3 regions of the Streptomyces armeniacus genome follow, and region 2 is predicted to be linked to each of the others. Evidence: riboswitches for the same ligand, from Rfam matches in the RefSeq annotation. Region 2 holds a riboswitch; each other region holds the start of a gene.
What was found. A riboswitch is a leader RNA that binds a small molecule or an ion and turns the genes downstream of it on or off. The one in region 2 is predicted to bind cyclic di-AMP.
Positions count from the first base shown of each region.

Region 1: it holds a riboswitch for cyclic di-AMP, as region 2 does, so the genes downstream of both, DVA86_RS12750 (M23 family metallopeptidase) here and DVA86_RS22810 (M23 family metallopeptidase) in region 2, are expected to answer to the same signal.
Region 3: it holds a riboswitch for cyclic di-AMP, as region 2 does, so the genes downstream of both, DVA86_RS10020 (C40 family peptidase) here and DVA86_RS22810 (M23 family metallopeptidase) in region 2, are expected to answer to the same signal.

Region 1 is NZ_CP031320.1:2,941,348-2,947,952, reverse strand. It holds gene DVA86_RS12765 (DUF5998 family protein) at 1-110, opposite strand, end outside; gene DVA86_RS12760 (bifunctional acetate--CoA ligase family protein/GNAT family N-acetyltransferase) at 138-2,864, opposite strand; gene DVA86_RS12755 (HPr family phosphocarrier protein) at 2,960-3,241, shown strand; gene DVA86_RS12750 (M23 family metallopeptidase) at 3,353-4,186, opposite strand; cyclic di-AMP (ydaO/yuaA leader) riboswitch at 4,202-4,362, opposite strand; gene DVA86_RS12745 (M16 family metallopeptidase) at 4,590-5,957, opposite strand; gene DVA86_RS12740 (M16 family metallopeptidase) at 6,002-6,605, opposite strand, start outside.
Region 2 is NZ_CP031320.1:5,211,428-5,218,032, forward strand. It holds gene DVA86_RS22795 (glycoside hydrolase family 16 protein) at 1-496, opposite strand, end outside; gene DVA86_RS22800 (hypothetical protein) at 850-1,386, shown strand; gene DVA86_RS22805 (PP2C family protein-serine/threonine phosphatase) at 1,468-2,679, shown strand; cyclic di-AMP (ydaO/yuaA leader) riboswitch at 2,889-3,031, shown strand; gene DVA86_RS22810 (M23 family metallopeptidase) at 3,044-4,318, shown strand; gene DVA86_RS22815 (PPOX class F420-dependent oxidoreductase) at 4,795-5,238, opposite strand; partial or broken gene DVA86_RS22820 (SAM-dependent methyltransferase) at 5,300-6,060, opposite strand; gene DVA86_RS22825 (glyoxalase superfamily protein) at 6,239-6,586, shown strand.
Region 3 is NZ_CP031320.1:2,293,623-2,300,227, forward strand. It holds gene DVA86_RS10010 (M23 family metallopeptidase) at 1-1,095, shown strand, start outside; gene pcrA (DNA helicase PcrA) at 1,231-3,729, opposite strand; cyclic di-AMP (ydaO/yuaA leader) riboswitch at 3,895-4,053, shown strand; gene DVA86_RS10020 (C40 family peptidase) at 4,062-5,207, shown strand; gene DVA86_RS10025 (alpha/beta fold hydrolase) at 5,266-6,084, opposite strand; gene DVA86_RS10030 (hypothetical protein) at 6,086-6,439, opposite strand; gene DVA86_RS10035 (class II aldolase/adducin family protein) at 6,568-6,605, shown strand, end outside.

The DNA.
Region 1 (6,605 bases), 2.3 Mb from region 2:
GGCTCGCCGCCCACCGCCGCTTCGACGGCCTCCGCAACGAGTGCCGGGTAATAGCCACTGCGCTCGATCGCCGTGCGCAGCCCTTGCGTCGTCGTACTGGTCTTCGCCATGGGGCCATCCTACGGCGCTGCGGAGGGTCAGTAGGCAGGCAGTCGGCGAGGGCCGCTGTCGTCCCGTACGGGCGGTTCCGCGACCCGTACGGCCGCGCTCAGCACCGTCACGCCGTGCGGCGCGACGACGACCGGTTCGAGGTCGACGGCGACGATCTCCGGATGGTCGTCGAGCAGCCGCGAGACCCGCAGCAGCAGCTCCTCCAGGGCGCCGGTGTCCACGGGCTGCGCGCCGCGCCAGCCGAACAGGATGGGCGCCGAGCGGATCGCGCGGATCAGCTCGGCGACGTCCCGGTCGGTGGCGGGGACGAGCCGGTGCGCCATGTCGCCGAGCAGCTCGGAGGGCGTACCGGCGAGGCCGAAGGAGAGCACCGCGCCGATGGACTGGTCGACGGCGGCGCGTACGACGGTGTCGACACCGCGCGGCGCCATCGCCTGTACGACGGGCCGCAGTTCCCCGGCCGAGCCGAGCGCGCCGGTCACCTCGGCGAAGGCGCGGCGCAGCTCGGACTTGCCCGGCACGTCGAGCCGTACGCCGCCGAGGTCCGCCCGGTGCCGCAGATGCGGGGCGGTGGTCTTGAGCGCCACCGGGTACCCCAGCCTGCGCGCCGCCGCCACGGCGTCGTCCGGGGTGGGTGCGGGCAGGGTGGGCTGCACGGCGATGCCGTAGTGCCCGAGCAGCGCGGACGCGTCGTCCGCCGCCAGCGGGATGCTGCGCTGCACCTCCGGGGTCGCGCCGGGGACGCCCGTACGCGCCGCCCCCTCCCTGCCGCGGTGCTCCTGCCGCGTGGCGCGGGCCAGCAGCTCCGCCGCGGCGGACTCGTCCACGTCGAACTCGGGTACCCGGCCGGGCGACGCGGCCGAGCGGCGCCAGGCGGCGAGGCGTACGGCGTGGGCGAGGGCGCGTACGGCGCGCTCGGCCGCCGGGTAGGCGGGGATGCCGCGCTCGGCGAGGGCGGCCTCCAGCCCTTCGATGGCGAGGTGGACGACCGCCACCGGCTTCACGGACCCGGCCGCGGCCTCCTGGACCGCGTCCGCGAGAGCCGCGACCGGGGTGTCGTCGACCCACGGGATGACCGTGACCACCACGGCGTCCGTCTGCGGGTCCTCGACGGCCTCGCGGACGGCGCGGCGGAAGTCGGCGGGGGTGGCGGCGGTCGTCAGGTCGGTCGTGGGCAGCGGGCGGAGCCCGTCGGTGAGGGACGCGTCGTAGGTGAGCAGGCCCAGCGACTCGGTGTTGCCGAGGATGGCGACGCGCGGGCCGTGCGGCAGCGGCTGGGACGCCAGCAGGATGCCCGTGTCGATCTGCTCCGTGACGGTGTCCACGGTGATCACACCGGCCTGCCGGAGCAGCGACGAAACGGTGGAGTCGGGCGTACGGGAGGCGGGCGCGGCGTGTCCGGGCGGCGGCGCGCTGCCGCTGTGCCGCGCGCCCTTGACGACCACCAGCGGCTTGCGTACGGCGATCCGCCGCGCGATGCGGGTGAACTTCCGCGGGTTGCCGATCGACTCCAGGTACATCAGCACCACGTCGGTGTCCGGGTCGTCGTCCCAGAACTGGAGCACGTCGTTCCCGGACACGTCCGCGCGGTTGCCCGCGGACACGAACGTGGAGAGCCCCGAGCCCCGCCGGTGCAGCCCGGCCAGCAGCGCGATGCCGATCGCGCCGGACTGCGTGAACAGGCCGATACGGCCCCGCGCGGGCGACGCGGGCGACGGCGTCGCGTTCAGCCGTACGTCCGGGTGCGTGTTGACCACCCCGAGGGCGTTCGGGCCGATGACCCGCATCCCGTACGCGCGTGCCTGTCGTACGAGGTCGCGCTGCGCCTCCCGCGTGAACTCCGCGGACAGCACGACCAGTCCCTGCACGCCGCGCTCGCCGCAGTCGGCGGCGACCTCGGGCACCCGCGCGGCGGGGACGGCGACGACCGCCAGGTCGACCGTCTCGGGCAGGTCCCCGACGCGGGGGTACGCGGGGACGCCCGCGAGCTCGGCGGCGCCGCTCAGCGCCGCGTTCACGGCGTACGTACGGCCGGTGAACCCGGCGTCGCGGAGGCTGTCCAGCACCGAGCGGCCCGCGCCGCCGGGGGTGCGGCTGGCGCCGATGACGGCGACGGAGGCGGGGGCCAGCAGGCGCTGTACGGAGCGGCCCTCCGCACGCTGCTCGCGGCCGTGCATGACGGCGAGGGACTGCTCGGTGGGCTCCAGGTCGAGGGTGAGCCGGACCGCGCCGTCCTCGAAGCTGCGGTGCGCGGAGTAGCCGGCGTCGGTGAAGACCTTGATCATCCGGGCGTTCGCGGGCAGCACCTCGGCGATGAAGCGCCGGATGCCGCGCTCGCGGGCCACGGCCGCGATGTGCTCCAGCATCGCGGAGGCCACGCCGCGGCCCTGATGGTCGTCGCGTACGAGGAAGGCGACCTCGGCCACGTCCGCGGGAGAGGTGGCGGGGCGGCCCTCGGCGTCGACGCGGTCGTAGCGGACGGTCGCGATGAACTCGCCGCCCACCGTGGCCGCGAGGCCGACCCGGTCGTCGTAGTCGTGGTGCGTGAAGCGGCGTACGTCGCGGTCGGAGAGCCGCGGGTACGGGGCGAAGAAGCGGTAGTACTTCGACTCGTCCGAGACCATCTCGTAGAAGGCGACGAGCCGGTCCGCGTCGTCCGGCGCGATGGGCCGTACGCGTGCGGTGCCGCCGTCGCGCAGGACGACATCCGCCTCCCAGTGCGTGGGGTAGGCGCGCTCCGCCTCGGTTCGCATGGGGTCAGGGTAACGAGCGGGCCCGGTGTTGTCGGCGCTCGCGCGCACCGTGCGAGACTGGTCTAGACAACAGGAACGATCTGAAGGGTTACACCATGGTTGAGCGCCGCGTCTCCGTCGGCTGGGCCGAGGGCCTGCACGCCCGCCCCGCCGCCATCTTCTGCCGTTCGGCCGCCGCCGCGGGCGTCCCGGTGACCGTGCGCAAGGGCGACGGCGACCCCGTCAACGCCGCCTCGATGCTCGGCGTCCTGGGTCTGGGCGCCGAGGGCGGCGACGAGATCGTGCTGGCCTCCGAGACGGACGGCGCCGAGGACGCGCTCGACCGGCTGGCGAAGCTGGTCTCCGAGGGCCTGGACGAGCTGCCGGAGACGGTCTGAGCCCGGAGTCCGACTGAGCGCGGCGCCCGCACCGGGGCGCCGCACCCGCGACATGGGACAGCCCCGGCCGTTTCGGCCGGGGCTGTTCACGTGCGCTGGTGGCGCTGGTGCTCAGAGGCTGACGCCGTGCTGCCGCAGATACGACACCGGGTCGATGTCCGAGCCGTAGTCGGGGCCGCTGCGGGCCTCGAAGTGCAGGTGCGGCCCGTTGCTGTTGCCGGTGTTGCCCGACAGGCCGATCTGCTCGCCCGAGGTCACGCTCTGGCCCACCGACACCTCGACGGACGACAGGTGACCGTACTGCGTGTACGTGCCGTCGGAGTGCTTGACCACGACGTTGTTGCCGTACGCGCCGCCCCAGCCCGCCTCGACGACCTCGCCCGCGGCGACGGACCGTACGGAGGTGCCGGACGACGCGTGGAAGTCCACGCCGGTGTGGGTGCCGGAGGACCACATGCCGCCGCCGGCGCCGTACGGCGTCGAGACGTACGAGCCCTCGATCGGCGAGACGTAGCCGCTGATCGCGGCGCGCTTGGCCTCCGCCGCGCGGGCCGCACGCTGCTCCTCGGCCTCACGGGCCTTCTCCGCCTTCTCGGCGGCCTTCTTCCTGGCCTCGGCCTCGGCCTTCTTCTTCGCCTCGGCCGCGGCCTTCGCGCGCGCCTTCGCCTGCGCCTCGGCGGCCGCCTGCTCGGCGGCGCTGGACTGGCTGCTGGCCTGCTCCGTGAGGGAGTCGGCGAGGGAATCGCCCAGAACGACGGTCTGGGTCAGCCCGGTGTCCGCGGTGTCCTGCACCTGGGGCTGCCCGGACGCGGCGGCTCCGGCGGGGGAAGCGAACGAGCTCATGACGCCGACGGTGGCGAGGCCGGCGATGCCGGCGAGGTTCGCGCTCGTACGGTTGGCGCGGGTGGGCCGGCGGTGCCGGCCCGTGGCACGGGTGAACGCCATGCTGACGGCGTGCTCCTTTCCTTCCTTCTCGCCTACCGGGTTAGCTGACGGGTTCGGAGCAGGAAGGTCTCCTACGGGCCGCCTCGTGCGAGGCCGCCCGATTCACCCCAGGGACTTCGTGGTTGGGTCCCCGGCTCCCCTGGCTCGCGCCGTGGGGGACTCGGCGATGGCTGTACGTCGGCCGCGGTTGCGGACACTTCTGACGGACAGCCGGACCGACGCTAAGCGGGAGGTCTCCCAACCACCAAGCAGATCCGGCTATTTGTCGCGCACGCCACAGCGCAGCTCGTACATCACAGAGGAATCAGACAAAAGGGCGCCCGTCTGTTTGCTCGGTTCGCCCCCGGGAATCGCTCAGATCCCCGGGGGCACCGCTCTTACGTGCAGCGCACGCGCGTTTCGGCTAACCCGTGACGACCGTCACCTCGCCGATGCCCAACTCCCGTACGGGGCCGGCGATCTGCTCCGCGTCCCCGACCAGGATCGTGACCAGCCGGTCCTCCGGGAAGGCGCTGACGGCCGCCGCCGTCGCCTCGACGGTGCCGGTCTGGGCGAGCCGCAGATACGTCTGCGCCTGGAAGTCGTCCGGCAGGTGCTGCTCCACCTGGTCGGCCAGGGTGTCCGCGACGGCCGCCGCCGTCTCGTACTTGAGCGGCGCGACGCCCACCAGGTTCTGCACGGCGGCGTCGCGCTCCTCGTCGGTCAGCCCGTCCGCGGCGAGCGTACGCAGCACCTGCCACAAGTCGCCCAGCGCCGGGCCCGTGACGTCCGTGGCGACGGAGCCGCTGATGGCGAGCATCGCCGCGCCGGAGCCGTCCGGCGCGGAGCGCAGCACCTGTGCGAAGGCGCGGACGCCGTACGTGTAGCCCTTCTCCTCGCGGAGCACGCGGTCCAGCCGGGAGGTGAGGGTGCCGCCCAGGCAGTACGTGCCGACGACCTGCGCGGGCCACACGCTGTCGTGCCGGTCGGCGCCGATACGGCCGATCAGCAGCTGCGTCTGCACGGAGCCGGGCCGGTCGACGATCACCACGCGGCCCCGGTCGTCGGCCGTGATGGGCGGCGCCTGCCGCGGCTCGGCCGCCGAACCGGTCCACGCGCCGAGCGTGTCGGCCAGCGCCTGGTCCAGCTCGACGCCGGTCAGATCGCCGACGACGACGGCGGTGGCCGTCGCGGGCCGCACGTGTGCGGCATAGAACGCGCGGACGGCCGCCGCGTCGATCCGCTCCACGGTCTCCGCGGTGCCCAGGCGCGGCCGGGAGATCCGGGAGTCCGCCGGGAACAGCTCCCTGGACAGCTCCTTGGCGGCGCGGCGGGCCGGGTTCGCCAGCTCGTGCGGGATCTCGTCGAGCCGGTTCTGCACCAGCCGCTCCACCTCGCCCTCCGGGAAGGCGGGAGCGCGCAGCGCGTCGGCGAGCAGCCCCAGCGCACGCGGCAGCCGGGACGCGGGCACCTCGAGCGAGACCCGTACGCCGGGGTGGTCGGCGTGCGTGTCCAAGGTGGCGCCGCAGCGCTCCAGTTCGGCGGCGAACTCCTCGGCGTCGTGCTTGTCGGTGCCCTCCGACAGCGCGCGGGCCATGATCGTGGCGACGCCGTCCAGGCCCTCGGGCTCGGCGTCGAGCGGCGCGACCAGGTTGACGTCGACCGCGATGACCTGCTGGCCGGGTCGGTGGCAGCGCAGCACGGTCAGGCCGTTGGGCAGGGTGCCGCGCTCGGGGGCCGGGAACGCCCAGGGGGTGGGCTCGCCCCCGGACGGGCGGGGGTGGAAGTCCATCGTGGTCTCCGCGGGCGTCGTCCCCGCGGGAGAAGCGGTGTCGCTCACTGGCCGGTCTCCTCGGCTGCGGTCTGCTGCTGCTCGGCGGGCGCTGCGCCCTCAGCGGCTTCGTAGTCGGTCTGGTCGGCACCGGTCTCGTCGGCGTCGGTGTCGGTGTCCTCGGCTGCGGTCGGCTCGTACACGAGCACCGCCCGGTTGTCCGGGCGGAGCCGGGCCCGCGCGATGTCCCGCACCTCCTCCGGGGTGATCTCCAGCACCCGCTTCACCGCGCTCAGGGCGAGCTGGGCGTCACCGAACAGCACGGCGTACCGGCAGAGTTCGTCGGCGCGGCCGCCGACCGTGGCCAGCCGGTCCAGCCACTCCCGCTCCAGCTGGGCCTGCGCGCGCTCCAGCTCCTCCGCGCTCGGGCCCTCCTCGGCGAACCGGGCCAGCTCGTCGTCGACCGCGGCCTCGATGTCGGCGATGTCCACCTCGGCGGACGCCTTGACGTCCAGCCAGCCCAGCGACGGCGCCCCGGCCAGCCGCAGCAGCCCGAACCCGGCGGCGACGGCGCTGCGGTCGCGCCGTACGAGCCTGTTGTGCAGCCGGGACGACTCGCCGCCGCCGAGCGCCGTGAGCGCCAGGTCGGCGGCCTCGCACTCGCGAGTG
Region 2 (6,605 bases):
ACATGCCCTGGCCCCGCGGCACCTTCATGCGGGCCTCGACGTGCCCGTACTGCTGGGTGAACTTGCCGGAGGTGTTCAGCCGTGCCGAGGTGTACTCGCAGGGGCCGTACCAGCACTGGTAGTTGCCCGGGTTCTCCTTGCGGGCGGTGATCACCAGGTTGCCGTTGCCGTCGAGCGCGGCGTTGTCGCTCCCGCCGGTGTACCACTGGCGTTCGTGGTTGTTGACGTTGTCGCCGGTCTCGATCTGCCACTTGCTGCCGTCGACCGCCGATCCCGCGGCGCCGTCGAAGTTGTCCTCGAAGGTGACGGCCTTGGTGCCGGCCTTGGCATCAGCCTTGGCCTGGGCGGAGCTCGGGGCGGCGGGCTTGTCCTCGGAGGCCATGCCGGTGTTCACGGTCGTCCAGCTCAGGACCGCCGCCATGCCGACGGCCAGGGCCGCGGTCGTACGAGGGCGTCGTCTCGCGTGGTTCAGCTGCCTTTGGAAGATGGAACTCACCTCGTCTGCGCTGTGGGGGGAACGCTGTTGTGAGTGACAAGGGTGAGGCCCTCGTGCCGGGCAGCGGGCCGGTAGGCATGCCGCTGGCCGGCCCGACAACGGGCTCGCCGCAGGTCCATACTTTTCTCGGTCCGTGAGTTAACTCTCTTGATGAGGTCCCGTCAAGATGCGTGTCATCACGTCAACTCTTGAATAAGAGCGCTCTCAGGAAGAAACGTGCCGCCAAACGGGCTACCCCGCTGATCCGCCCGGGTGACCCCCGGGCGGCACGGGTCGTTGGTCAGGTCATGGCAGTAATGGTGAAGCACTGGACGACTGCCGACGGTCGGGAAGAAACGGTTCCGTGCCCGCCGGTGAGCTCGCTGGGAACACCCATCTACGAGGCCCTGCTGCGCGAGTGGTCGCGCGAGGGCCGCACCGTACCGGGGGAGGACGACCCCGCGCGTGCGTACGCGTCCGGGCGCCCCCGCTCGTACGCGACCGGGCCCGGCCCCTCGTACGAGCCCCCGCCCCCGCCGCCGACGGCGCGGCCGATGTCGTACGAGGGGGGCAGGCGTACGGACTCCGGGCGGTACGAGTCCGCGTACGACTCCCCGCACCCGTACGACATGGACCCGCCGCGTCCGCTGGCCCCCCAGGCCGTCCCGGCCCCCCAGGCCTCCCGGGCTCCGCAGACCGTGACCGCCTCGGCCGACCGGACCGACCGGCACGACCGGACCGACCCGCACGCACGGCCCGCGTCGGTCGTGTCCGTCGCCTCGACCGGGCCGGTCACCTCGCCGGGGTCGGTCGGGCAGGTCACCTCGGTCACCGTGGCCGCCCCCGCGGGGGACGGCGGTGCGGCGGCACCGGACGACGAGCCGGTGTGGCAGCGCGTCGGCACCCTGTGAGTACGCGCGCCCACCCGCGTCCGGAGCAGCGTCCCGGCTGCTCGGGTCGCCGTCGTGGGCGTGAGCCGTCAGATTGGGACGGTGAAGGAGTATCCGGGCAGCGAAGACGCCTCCCCTGCCGTCAACGGCGCCGACCAGGCCCGTCGTACCCTTCCGCACCCGTACGCGCGCTGGATTCCGGCCGCGCTGATCGCCGCCGGCGTGATCGTCGACCTGTCGCTGCCGCCGGACTACACGCCCACCGCCCTGTTCGCCGCCGCCCCGCTGGTCGCCGCTCCGCTGCTGTCCGCGGTGGGCACGGCCGCCTGCGGCATCGCCGCGCTGGCCTCCCTGCTCCTGGTGCTGTACTTCGTCGGCGGGCCCACCTGGGGCGACGAGGTGATGACGGTGGCGACCATGGCCACCGTGGTCGTCCTCGCCATCGGCATCAACCGCCTCGTCCGCCGCAGCAACCGGCAGCTGGCCTCCGCCCGCGGCATCGCCGAGGCCGCCCAGCTCGCCGTGCTGCCCGTGCCTCCGGCGCGTATCGGCGGCCTCGACATCGCCGCGCGCTACGAGGCGGCGCAGTCCGACGCCCGTATCGGCGGCGACCTCTACGCGGTGCAGGAGACGCCGTACGGCGTGCGGCTCATCGTCGGCGACGTACGCGGCAAGGGCCTCGGGTCGGTGGAGGCCGTCGCGATCGTCATCGGTGCGTTCCGCGAGTCCGCCGAGGAGGAGCCGACCCTGGAGGGCGTCGCGCTCCGGCTGGAGCGGGCGCTGCAACGGGAGGGCGGCAGGCGCCGCGGGCTGGACCAGTTCGAGGGGTTCACCACCGCCGCGCTCGCCGAGGTGCCGGCCGCGGATCCGGGGCGGCTGCGGATCGTCAACCGCGGCCACCCCGCGCCGCTTCTCTTCTTCGAGGGCACCCCGCGTTATCTGGAGCCGTCCGTGTCCGCGCTGCCGCTCGGCATGAGCGAGCTCGGCTGGTGGCCGGACCGCGCGTACGAGGCGTACCTGCCGCCCGGCGCCCAACTCCTCCTCTACACCGACGGGCTGTCCGAGTCCCGCGACCAGCACGGCACGTTCTACGACCCGGTCAGGCGGCTGTCCGGGCACCGCTTCACGGGTCCGGAGGCGCTGCTGGACACGCTCGTCGCGGACGTACGGAAGCACGCGGGCGGCGGGAACACGGACGACATGGCGCTGCTGGCGCTGGGGCGGCGCTCGGACGGGGCGCGGGAGGCGAAGCCGCCGGGGGCGCGGCCGCCGGGGGTGTGGGGCGGGCCCGAACACGGCCCGAACGGACGCTGATCACACCGTGATCCACTTCCAGCCGTGCCCCAATTGCCCTTCCGTGAAACCAAAGTCCGGGCCAAAGCGTTTGCAAAATCGTTGGAACCGCTTGGAATCTCGGCCGCAAGTCTATTAACGTTCGATAACGCAGCGCGGTCGTCACTGCCGTCACGAGAGACGGCACCGTGCGCCGTCGCCTAATCCCGCAAGTGCAACAACACGAGCAACAACTTGACACACCTGCACCGAGGGAGCCGGGGAACCACCAATTGGGGTGAATCGGACTCGTCCCGCCCATGGACGCGGCCCGTAGGAGACCTTCCTGCTCCGAACCCGTCAGCTAACCCGGTAGGCGAGAAGGAAGGAAAGGAGAGCGCCCCCAGTGGCGTCCAACAGGCATGCCCCCGAGGTCTCGTACAGTCCGTACCACCACGAGGTAGACGACCGCGGCCACCGCTACGGCAACGGCTACGGAACGTACGAAACCCAGGCCTTCTCCCCCGTCGGACTCGCCGAGTACGCGGATCCGCACGCGGGACCAGGCGCCGGAGAGCCGGGCGACGCCCAGGCGTTCGCGGAGGCCCACGCGTTCACGCCGGCCGAGCCGCACGAGACGTACGAGACGCAGGCGTTCGCGCCGGTCGAGGCGTACGGCCCGGAGCCCGAGGCGGACGGCTGGGACGAGTGGAACCCGACCGAGGAGTCGATCCGGCCCGTACGCGGCAAGCACCGCGTCGCCAAGCAGCGCGGCGGGATGGCCCGCAGCGGAGCGGTGCTCGGCGTCGGCGTGATAGCCGCGGTCGGCGCGGGCGGCATGGCGACGGCGAAGGACAAGCCGTCGGCCCCGGTCTCGATGCCCGACCTGGCCTCGATGGCGGGCGCCGTCACGGACGAGATCCCCGCGGCCAAGAACCTGCCGGGCATCGGCAGCCTCGTCGACGACGACGCGGGCAGTGACCCCGCGGCGCACGCGCCCCTCAGCCAGGCCGCGCTCAACGGCTCCGGCACCGACTCCGAGTCCGGCCAGACCGACCCGGGCGAGGCGCTGCGCGAGCGCATCCTCGCCCAGGCCGCGCAGCAGCAGTCCGAGGCGGACCGTACGGCCCGCGAGGACGCGGCAGCGGCGGCGGCCAAGCAGGCGGCGGAGGAAGCGGCGAAGAAGGCCGACGCGGAGGCCAAGAAGAAGGCCGAGGCCAAGCGCAAGGCCGCCGAGGAGGCCAAGAAGAAGGCCGAGGCCGAACGGCTCGCCAAGCTCGCCCGCAGCTACACCCTGCCGACCTCCAACTTCCAGCTCACCTCCGGCTACGGCCAGGCGGGCGGCATGTGGGAGAACGACCACACCGGCCAGGACTTCGCCGCCCCGACCGGCACGCCGGTCAACGCCGTGCACACCGGCACCGTCAAGGAGGCCGGCTGGGCCGGCTCGTACGGCTACCGCATCGTGCTCGAGCTCAACGACGGCACGGAGGTGTGGTACTGCCACCTGTCCTCCATGCAGGTGTCCGCAGGCGAAGAGGTCAACACGAAGGACGTCATCGGCAACGTCGGCTCGACCGGCAACTCCACCGGCCCGCACCTGCACTTGGAGGTACGGCCCGGCGGCGGCGACGCGATCGACCCGCTGAGCTGGCTGCGCGGCAAGGGCCTCAGCGTCTGACGGGACGCGCGACGCACCGACCACACCCGGATCAACCCGGACCGGCCCCGGTCCTGAGCAGGAGCAGGACCGGGAGCACCGGAACCGGAACGCAGAACCCCCCACATCCCGCTCAGGGACCGTGCCGCCGTCCCGAACCGCCCGGGCGCTGTGCCCCCCACCTCGGCTCCCGGCAACGCAGGAGGGGACGGGGCGGCGGCCAACGGGGCCTGTACGGGCGCCACTCGGCGCCGCGCCCCGGCCGGCCCCGGTCCCGGCCCGGTGCCGGTCTCCGGCCCGGCACGAGCGGGAACCACGACGGCGTACGGCACTTGGCGAACCGCGTACGGCGAGGACGTAAGCGCATACGGCGCCGCACAGACCCCGGCGGCCCTGGTGGACACCCCCCGACACCAGGGTCGCCGGCCTCTTTCCCGTGGCCGCCCCGTCGCCGCCCCACGGTCGTACGCGTGGACCGGCCCGCGCCGTACGGCCGTTCAGCGCCGCCGCGGCTGCCCGTACGCCCGCGTCACCCTGATCCGTACGACCTGCCGCCGGTCGGCGACCATGGCCGCGCGGTACTCGTCCCAGTCGGGATGCTCGCCCCGGATCGCGCGGAAGACGTCGATCAGCTCCTCCACGGCCTCGTCATGGGGATCGGCCGCGACCGCGGACAGCTCGCCGTCGCCCTCCGCCACCGTCCAGGCCCAGCCGTCGTCGCTGGTGACGTGGTAGCCGGCGCGGGGATCGCGCGCGAGGTTGCGGGTCTTGGCCCGGTCCGCCGTGACGGAGACGCGGATGAGGCGGGTGCGGGGGTCGTAGGTGTGGTTGACGTTGGACAGCTGGGGGCGCCCGTCCCGTTTGAGCGTGGCCAGCACGCCACGGTCGTACTCGGTGAGCAGCGCCAGCAGCGCTTCGTCCCTTGACTCCGCGTCGGCCACGGTGTGTTGTCCTCTCCGGTCGGGGCTTGCGGTGCATGCGACATGCGATGGGGGCGCGCGGTCACGGCTTGCGGCCCACGGCGCCGTACTGGGCCACCTCGTCCAGGGTCTCCCCGGCGGCGCCGCCCGTGTCCGCCGCGGGCGGCCGCCAGCGCGAACACGACACGATGCCCGGCTCGAGGATCTCCATGCCCGCGAAGAAGCCGGTGATCTCGTCCCGGCTGCGGGCGGTGATCGGCGGCTTGGCGTGCTCGTTCCAGAAGCGCATGGCGTCGGCGTTCGCGGCGCCGCCCAGCTCCAGCGTCGGGTGCGTGAGCACGAGATGGCTGCCGGACGGGACGGCGTCCATCAGCCGCCGGACGATGCTCCGGGCCTCCTCCGTGTCGAGCACGAAGTTGAGGATGCCGAGCATCATCACGGCCACCGGCCGGCCGAAGTCCAGGGTCCGGGCCGCCGCCCGCAGGATGCCGTCCGGGTCGTGCGCGTCCGCGTCGACATAGTCGGTGGCGCCCTCGGGGGAGCTGGTGAGGAGCGCGCGGGCGTGCTTGAGCACGGTCGGGTCGTGGTCGACGTAGACGATCCGCGCTTCGGGCGCGCACCGCTGGGCCACGTCGTCGTGTTGTCGGCGGTGGGCAGGCCGGTGCCGATGTCGAGGAACTGCCGTATGCCCGCGTCCCGTACGAGGAACTCCACCGCCCGCCCGAGGAACGCGCGGTCGGCGCGCGCCACTTCGCGGATGCTCGGATACATGCCGGTGATCCGGTCGCCGACCTCCCGGTCCACGGGATGGTGGTCGGTGCCGCCCAGCCAGTAGTCCCACACGCGCGCGTTGTGCGCGACGCCGCTGCCGCCGTCGGCCGCGCCCGGCCCGTCGCCGCCGGCCGGGCTGTCGCCGTTCCGCGGCCCGCGGCCCTCTCGTGCTGTCACGATCCTGAAGATACTGGAAGGGGCCGACAGCGAGCCTCGCCCGCGCCTCCGCGCGGGCTGAGATGATGACCGCATGGCCGAAGAAGCCGAAGAAGAGGACGTCATCCCCATCCTCCGGGTCACGGACGCCGCGCGCGCGGTCGCGTGGTACGGCCGGCTGGGCTTCGTCAAACGGTGGTCGCACCGCTTCGAGCCGGGGCTGCCCGCGTTCCTCGAGATCGCCCGCGGCCGCATCCGGCTGTTCCTCTCCGAGCACGAGGGCGACGCCCGTCCCGACACGCTCGTGTACCTGTGGGTCCGCGATGTCGAGGCCATCGCCGCGGAGTTCGGCGTACAGACGCACGCCGCGCCGTGGGCGGTCGAGATCGAGCTGCACGACCCGGACGGCAACCGCCTCCGGATCGGCACCCCGGCGGGCTGACGGGCCGTACGGGTGGACC
Region 3 (6,605 bases), 2.9 Mb from region 2:
CTGTACGAGACCGGCGGCCACGACTCCACCTCCTGGGGCACCGCCACCTTCGACACCGGCGAGGGCGCGGCGTACGGCCGGCCGGAGTACGACGGCGCCGCCTACGGCCAACACCCGTACGAGCACGAGCCGTTCACCGAGCAGCCGTTCACCGAGCAGCCGTTCACCGAGCAGCCGTTTACAGAGCAGCCCTACGACGAGCGGCCGTACGACGAGCACGCCGCGCAGGCGCCCGACGCCAACGGCTTCGACCCGGAGCCCGAGCAGGGCCCGGCCGACGCCGAACACCCCGACGCCGAGCCCGTACTGACTCCGGCGGCTCCGCTCGCCGGGTCGCCCAGCGGCCGCGGCCGCCGCCGTTCGCCGAGGCCGCGGCGCTCCGCGCTGCTCACCGTCGCCGCGCCCTCCGTGGCCGTCCTCGGTGTGGCGGGCATCGCCGCAGCCTCCGTCACCGGTGTCTCGGGCGACAGCGGCGACGGCGAGGGCGGTGAGACGACCACGCAGGCGTCGCCCGACCGCGAGGTCAAGCCGACGCCCGCCAACAACAAGCTCGACACCCAGCTCGCCGGACTCTCCGCCGACGCCGACGACTTCGCCGACCGCGCCAGCCGTACGCAGGAGCGCATCGACCTCAAGAAGCGCAAGGCAGAGGAGCGCGAGCGCAAGGCGGCCGAGGCGGCGCGCAAGGAGGCCATGCGGCCGAAGTTCGCCGCGCCGGTGGAAGGCACCGGGATCAGCGCGCAGTACGGGCAGGCGGGTGTGAACTGGATGTCGGTGCACTCCGGCATCGACTTCCCGGCCAGCTACGGCACGGCCGTGAAGGCCGCCACGGACGGCACCGTGACCACCAAGTGGGGCGGTTCCTACGGCAACATGGCCATCGTGACCGCGGAGGACGGCACGGAGACGTGGTACTGCCATCTCAGCAGTACCAAGATCCGTTCCGGCTCGGTCAAGGCCGGTGACGTGATCGCCTACTCCGGGAACTCCGGCAACTCCACCGGGCCGCACCTACACTTCGAGGTACGGCCCGGCGGCGGTTCCGCGGTCGACCCGATGCCGTGGTTCCGCTCGCACGGCATCGAGCCGGGCTAGCCCGCCGGGGGTCAGTCCGCCGGGTCAGCCCGCAAGCCGGTCCCGCCGGGCTGACCCACGAGCCGTTCCGCGAGTCCGCAAGCCGTTCCGAGAACCGGCCCGCGAGTCCGCGGACCGGCCCGCCGCCGGTCCCGGTTACAGCTTCTCCACCGGCGCGTACCGCAGCAGCAGCCGCTTCGGCTTCTCGTCGCCGAAGTCGATCGTCGCCTCGGCGTTGTCCCCGCTGCCCTTGACGCCCATGACGGTGCCCAGCCCGAAGCTGTCGTGCGTGACCCGGTCGCCCACCGACAGCGCCACGACGGGCCGTTCGGTGGCCCGCCTGGTCGCGAAGCCGCTCGGGCCGCGGCGCCCGCCCGCGGACGGTGACGCGAACGAGGTGGTGATCCCGGACGTCGGCGCCATCCCGCCGCCGCCACCGGCAGCGCCGGCGCCCCCGGCAGCCGCACCCGTACGCTTCCACTCCACGTACTGGTCGGGAATCTCCTCCAGGAAGCGGGACGGCGGATTGTACGAGGGCTGCCCCCATACGCTCCGCATCACCGAGCGCGTGAGATAGAGCCGTTCGCGGGCGCGCGTGATTCCGACGTACGCGAGCCGCCGCTCCTCTTCCAGCTCCTTCGTCTGGCCCAGTGCCCGCATGTGCGGGAACACGCCGTCCTCCAGTCCGGTGAGGAACACCGTGGGGAATTCGAGGCCTTTCGCGGTGTGCAGCGTCATCAGCGTGATGACACCCGAACTGTCCTCGCCCTCACCCTCGTCGGGAATCTGGTCGGAATCGGCGACGAGTGCGACCTGCTCCAGGAATTCGGCGAGCGTTCCGGGATTGTCCTCGCCCCGGTCCTGCTCGAATTCGAGGGCGACGGCGGCGAGTTCCTGGAGGTTCTCCACCCGGGTCTCGTCCTGCGGGTCGGTGGAAGCCTGCAGCTCAGCGAGGTACCCGGTCTGCTCCAGGACGGCTTCGAGGACGGTGGCCGGGCCGGCGCCGGATTCGACGATCGTCCGCAGCTCCTCCATCAGCGTGTTGAACCGCTTGACCGCGTTCGCCGAACGGGCCGCCATTCCGTACGCCTCCTCGACCCGCACCAGCGCCTGCGGAAAGGTGATCTTCTCGCGCAGGGAGAGGGCGTCGATCATCGCCTCGGCGCGTTCTCCGATGCCGCGCTTCGGCACGTTGAGAATGCGCCGCAGCGGCACGGCGTCCTCCGGATTCGCCAGCACCCGGAGATAGGCGAGCACATCACGGACTTCGCGGCGTTCGTAGAAGCGGACGCCGCCGACCACTTTGTACGGCAGCCCGACCCGGATGAAGATCTCCTCGAATACACGGGACTGCGCGTTCGTGCGGTAGAAGACGGCGACGTCGCTCGCCTTCGTCTCGCCCGCGTCCGTGAGACGGTCTATCTCCTCGGCCACGAACTGCGCCTCGTCGTGCTCCGTGTCCGCGACATACCCGGAGATACGGGCACCCTCGCCGGCCTGCGTCCAGAGGTTCTTCGGGCGGCGGTTCTCGTTGCGCTCGATCACCGCGTTCGCCGCGGACAGGATCGTCTGCGTGGAGCGGTAGTTCTGCTCCAGGAGGATGGTCGTGGCGTCCGGGTAGTCCTCTTCGAACTGGAGGATGTTGCGGATGGTCGCGCCGCGGAACGCGTAGATCGACTGGTCCGCGTCGCCGACGACGCACAGCTCCGCGCGCTCCTGCCCCGGCTCCGGCTCGCCGGTCCCGACGAGCTCCCTGACCAGGGTGTACTGCGCGTGGTTGGTGTCCTGGTACTCGTCGACGAGCACGTGCCGGAACCGCCGCCGGTAGTGCTCGGCGACGTCCGGGAACGCCTGCAGCAGGTGCACCGTCGTCATGATGATGTCGTCGAAGTCCAGGGCGTTGGCCTCGCGGAGCCGCGCCTGGTACATCGCGTACGCCTCGGCGAGGGTCTTCTCGAAACCGTCGGCGGCACGGGCCGCGAAGTCCTCCTCGTCGACCAGCTCGTTCTTCAGGTTCGAGACCTTCGCGCTGAACGCCTTCGGCGGGAACCGCTTCGGGTCGAGGTCCAGATCCCTGCAGACGAGCGCCATCAGCCGCTTCGAGTCCGCCCCGTCGTAGATCGAGAAGCTGGAGGTGAAGCCGAGCTTCTTGCTCTCCCGGCGGAGGATGCGGACGCAGGCGCTGTGGAACGTCGACACCCACATCGTCGCCGCGCGCGGGCCCACCAACTCCTCGACGCGGTCCTTCATCTCGCCCGCGGCCTTGTTGGTGAAGGTGATCGCGAGGATCTGCCCGGAGTGCACGCGCCGCGCGCCCAGCAGATACGCGATCCGGTGCGTGAGCACCCGCGTCTTCCCGGAGCCGGCGCCCGCGACGATCAGCAGCGGCGAGCCGGTGTGCACGACGGCGGCCCGCTGCTGCTCGTTCATCCCCTCCAGCAGCGCCTCCGGGTCGATCACGGTGCGCGGGGCGCCGTCGCGGTGGTACGCGTCGCGCCCGCCGCTCCCCGCGAAGGTGCCGGCGAAGAGGTCGTCCGGCACGGGCTCGGAGCCCGTGTCCTCGGGCGTTCCCTCAGGGGGCGGCGGGGGCGCGTCCGCCTCGGGCTGCTGGTGCTCGAGGTCCGCCAGGAAGCTGTCGTCGAAGAGGCTGCTCATCGTCGTCCGAGTCTAGGCCGCCGCACTGACAGTCTACGTCCGAGACCGTTGAGGTCACAGAAAGATATCGGACGTATCGAACATCAGCCTTCACATCAGCCCCACACCTTCGCTACCGTGCCGTGCCAGGTGGCCCGCGCCCCCTGTCGGCGAAAGCGTCGACACGGGCTGCCTCCGCCGAGTCCGGCCGCCCCACAGCCGGAGCCGGGGACCCGACACGAACGAGACGGGGTGAATCGGAGCGCGCACCCAGCGTGTTCCGTAGGGCCGCCTTCCGAGGCCCGAACCCGACAGCTAACCCGGTAGGCGGTCCTTGGAAGGAGTCGCTGGCCTTGGCGTCGCATCGCAAGCCGCGCACCCGGATTCTCCAGTCCGCCACGTCCCGTACCGGCGCGGTGGGGGTCACCACCGCCGCTCTCGCGTCCGTCACGCTGCTCACCCAGAGCGCGAACGCCGCACCGAACGACAAGGACAAACCGACGCTGGAAGAGGTCAGGAAGAAGGTCGACAAGCTCTACCAGCAGGCCGGTTCGAAGACCCAGCAGTACAACGCGGCGAAGGAGAAGACCGACACCCAGCGCGAGAAGGTGGACGGCATCCTCGACGAGGTCGCCAAGCGCACCGCCAAGGTGAACGACGCGCGCCGCGCCCTCGGCCAGTACGCCGCCGAGCAGTACCGCACCGGCGGCATGACCGGCACCGCGACGCTGCTGCTCACCGAGAACCCGCAGGGTTACTTCAGCCAGAAGCAGCTGATGGAGCGGATGACGGGCCGCCAGAAGCAGGCCGTCACCGACTTCGAGGACCGGCAGCGGGAGGCGGGCGAGAAGCGCGCCGAGGCCACCAGGCAGCTCAGCTCGCTGAGTTCGGCCCAGAAGTCGCTCCAGCAGAGCAAGAAGGACGTCCAGTCCAAGCTCTCCGAGGCGCGGCAGCTGCTGTCGAAGCTGACCGCCGAGGAGAAGGCGCGGCTCGCGGAGATCGAGCGCAAGAAGCGCGCCGAGGCCGCGCGCAAGGCCCGTGAGGCGGCGGAGAAGGCACGCGAGGAGGCGGCGGCGCGCGAACGCGAGCGGGAGCGCGAGGACGACACCGACGCTCCCGGCAGCGGCGACCCGGCCCCGGACACGCCGTCGGGCAAGGTCGACAAGGTACTGGCCTTCGCCAAGGCGCAGTTGGGCAAGCCGTACGTGTGGGGCGCCACCGGCCCCAACTCGTACGACTGCTCCGGCTTCACGCAGGACGCCTGGAAGGCCGCCGGGGTCTCACTGCCCCGCGTCACCTACGACCAGGTGAACACCGGGACGAAGATCGCCAAGTCGGCGATGCAACCGGGCGACCTGGTGTTCTTCTACGACGACATCAGCCACGTCGGGATCTACGTCGGCGGCGGGCAGATGATCCACGCCTCCAAGCCGGGTGACGACGTGAAGTACGAGTCGGTGGACTACATGCCGTTCCACAGCGCGGTGCGCCCCGGCTGACACCCGCCCCGTGCCCGTGCCCGTGCCCGTACGCGTGCGGCACGGGGCGTACGGGCGCTCAGGCCGTACGCCCCGCCTCCGCCAGGAAGTCCAGTACGAGCCGGCCCGCCGTCGCGCGGCACTCCTCGAAGTAGGCATGCCGCGCGCCGGGCAGCAGGTACAGCCGGGCGTCCGGGACGCGGTCCGCGAGGAGCCAGGCGTTCGCCGTCGGGTTGAACCGGTCGTCGGTGCCGTGCAGGACGAGCGTGGTCGCGGTGATGCCGGGCAGTACGTCCCACGCGTCGTGCCGGTTGCTGGCGGCCAGATGGCGGCGGCGGGCGTACGGCGGCATGACGGGGTCGCCGAGGGTCGTGTACGGCCCGGGGTGCCCGGCCAGCCACTCCGGCGTGTACATCAGCTCCAGCAGCGCCTGCCGGACCGCGTCCGCGTCGCCGCCGGCCAGCGACCGGCGTACGTCGTCGCCGCGCTCCGCCGCGTGCGGGCCGCCGGGCGAGGTGCAGCCCAGTACGAGCGCGCCGACGCGGTCCGGGTGCCGGGCGGCGAGCCACTGGGCGACGCGGCCGCCCATGGAGGTGCCGTAGACGTCGGCGCGTTCGATCCCGAGCGCGTCCAGCACCGCGACCGCGTCCTCGGCGAACTGCCGTGTGCTGTACGGCTCGTCGGGCTTGTCGCTGTCGCCGGTGCCGCGGTAGTCGAACGTGACGGTGCGGTGCCGTTCCTCGGCGTGGAAGTCGTCCCGTACGCGGTCCCACCAGCGGTGGTTGTTGGACTGGCCGGAGAGCAGCAGGAGCGGCGCGCCGGCGGCGGGGCCGCGCTGCTGGTACGCGATGCGGGCGCCGTCGGCGGCGAGCGCGGCGGAGTCGGGGGCTGACCGCACGTCAGGTCCACAGGACGGCGATGAAGATGTTCACCGTCGTCAGCGCGCCGACCGTACCGAACAGCGCCGCGGGCAGCCGTTCCTCGTCCCGCTTCACGTAGACGAGCCCGAGGATCACCACCAGGACGGCGAGCTTGATCCCGATCTTGACGTTGTTCACCTCGGCGTCGTCGGCCTGGTTGAGGCCGACCAGGGCGACTCCGGTGACCAGCATGGTCAGCGCCCCGTGCAGCATGCCCGGCACGATCCGGGCCTCGCCGGCGCGCATCTCCTTCAGCTGGAAGAAGAAGCCGCCGAGCAGCGCGGCGATACCCACGATGTGCAGGCCCACAAAGACATTGATCAGAGTCTCCATGGCTCGCGAGCCTAGCGAGCACGCCTCCGGCGGCCGCCCTGAGGGGGTGCGGACGGGCGTGCTTGAATGCCGGACACCCCGCGCGTACACGCCGGGCCCGACACCAGCGGAGGACCGAAGGAAGCGCGATGTCCCAGCCCACACCCGCCCCGATACCCACCGACCG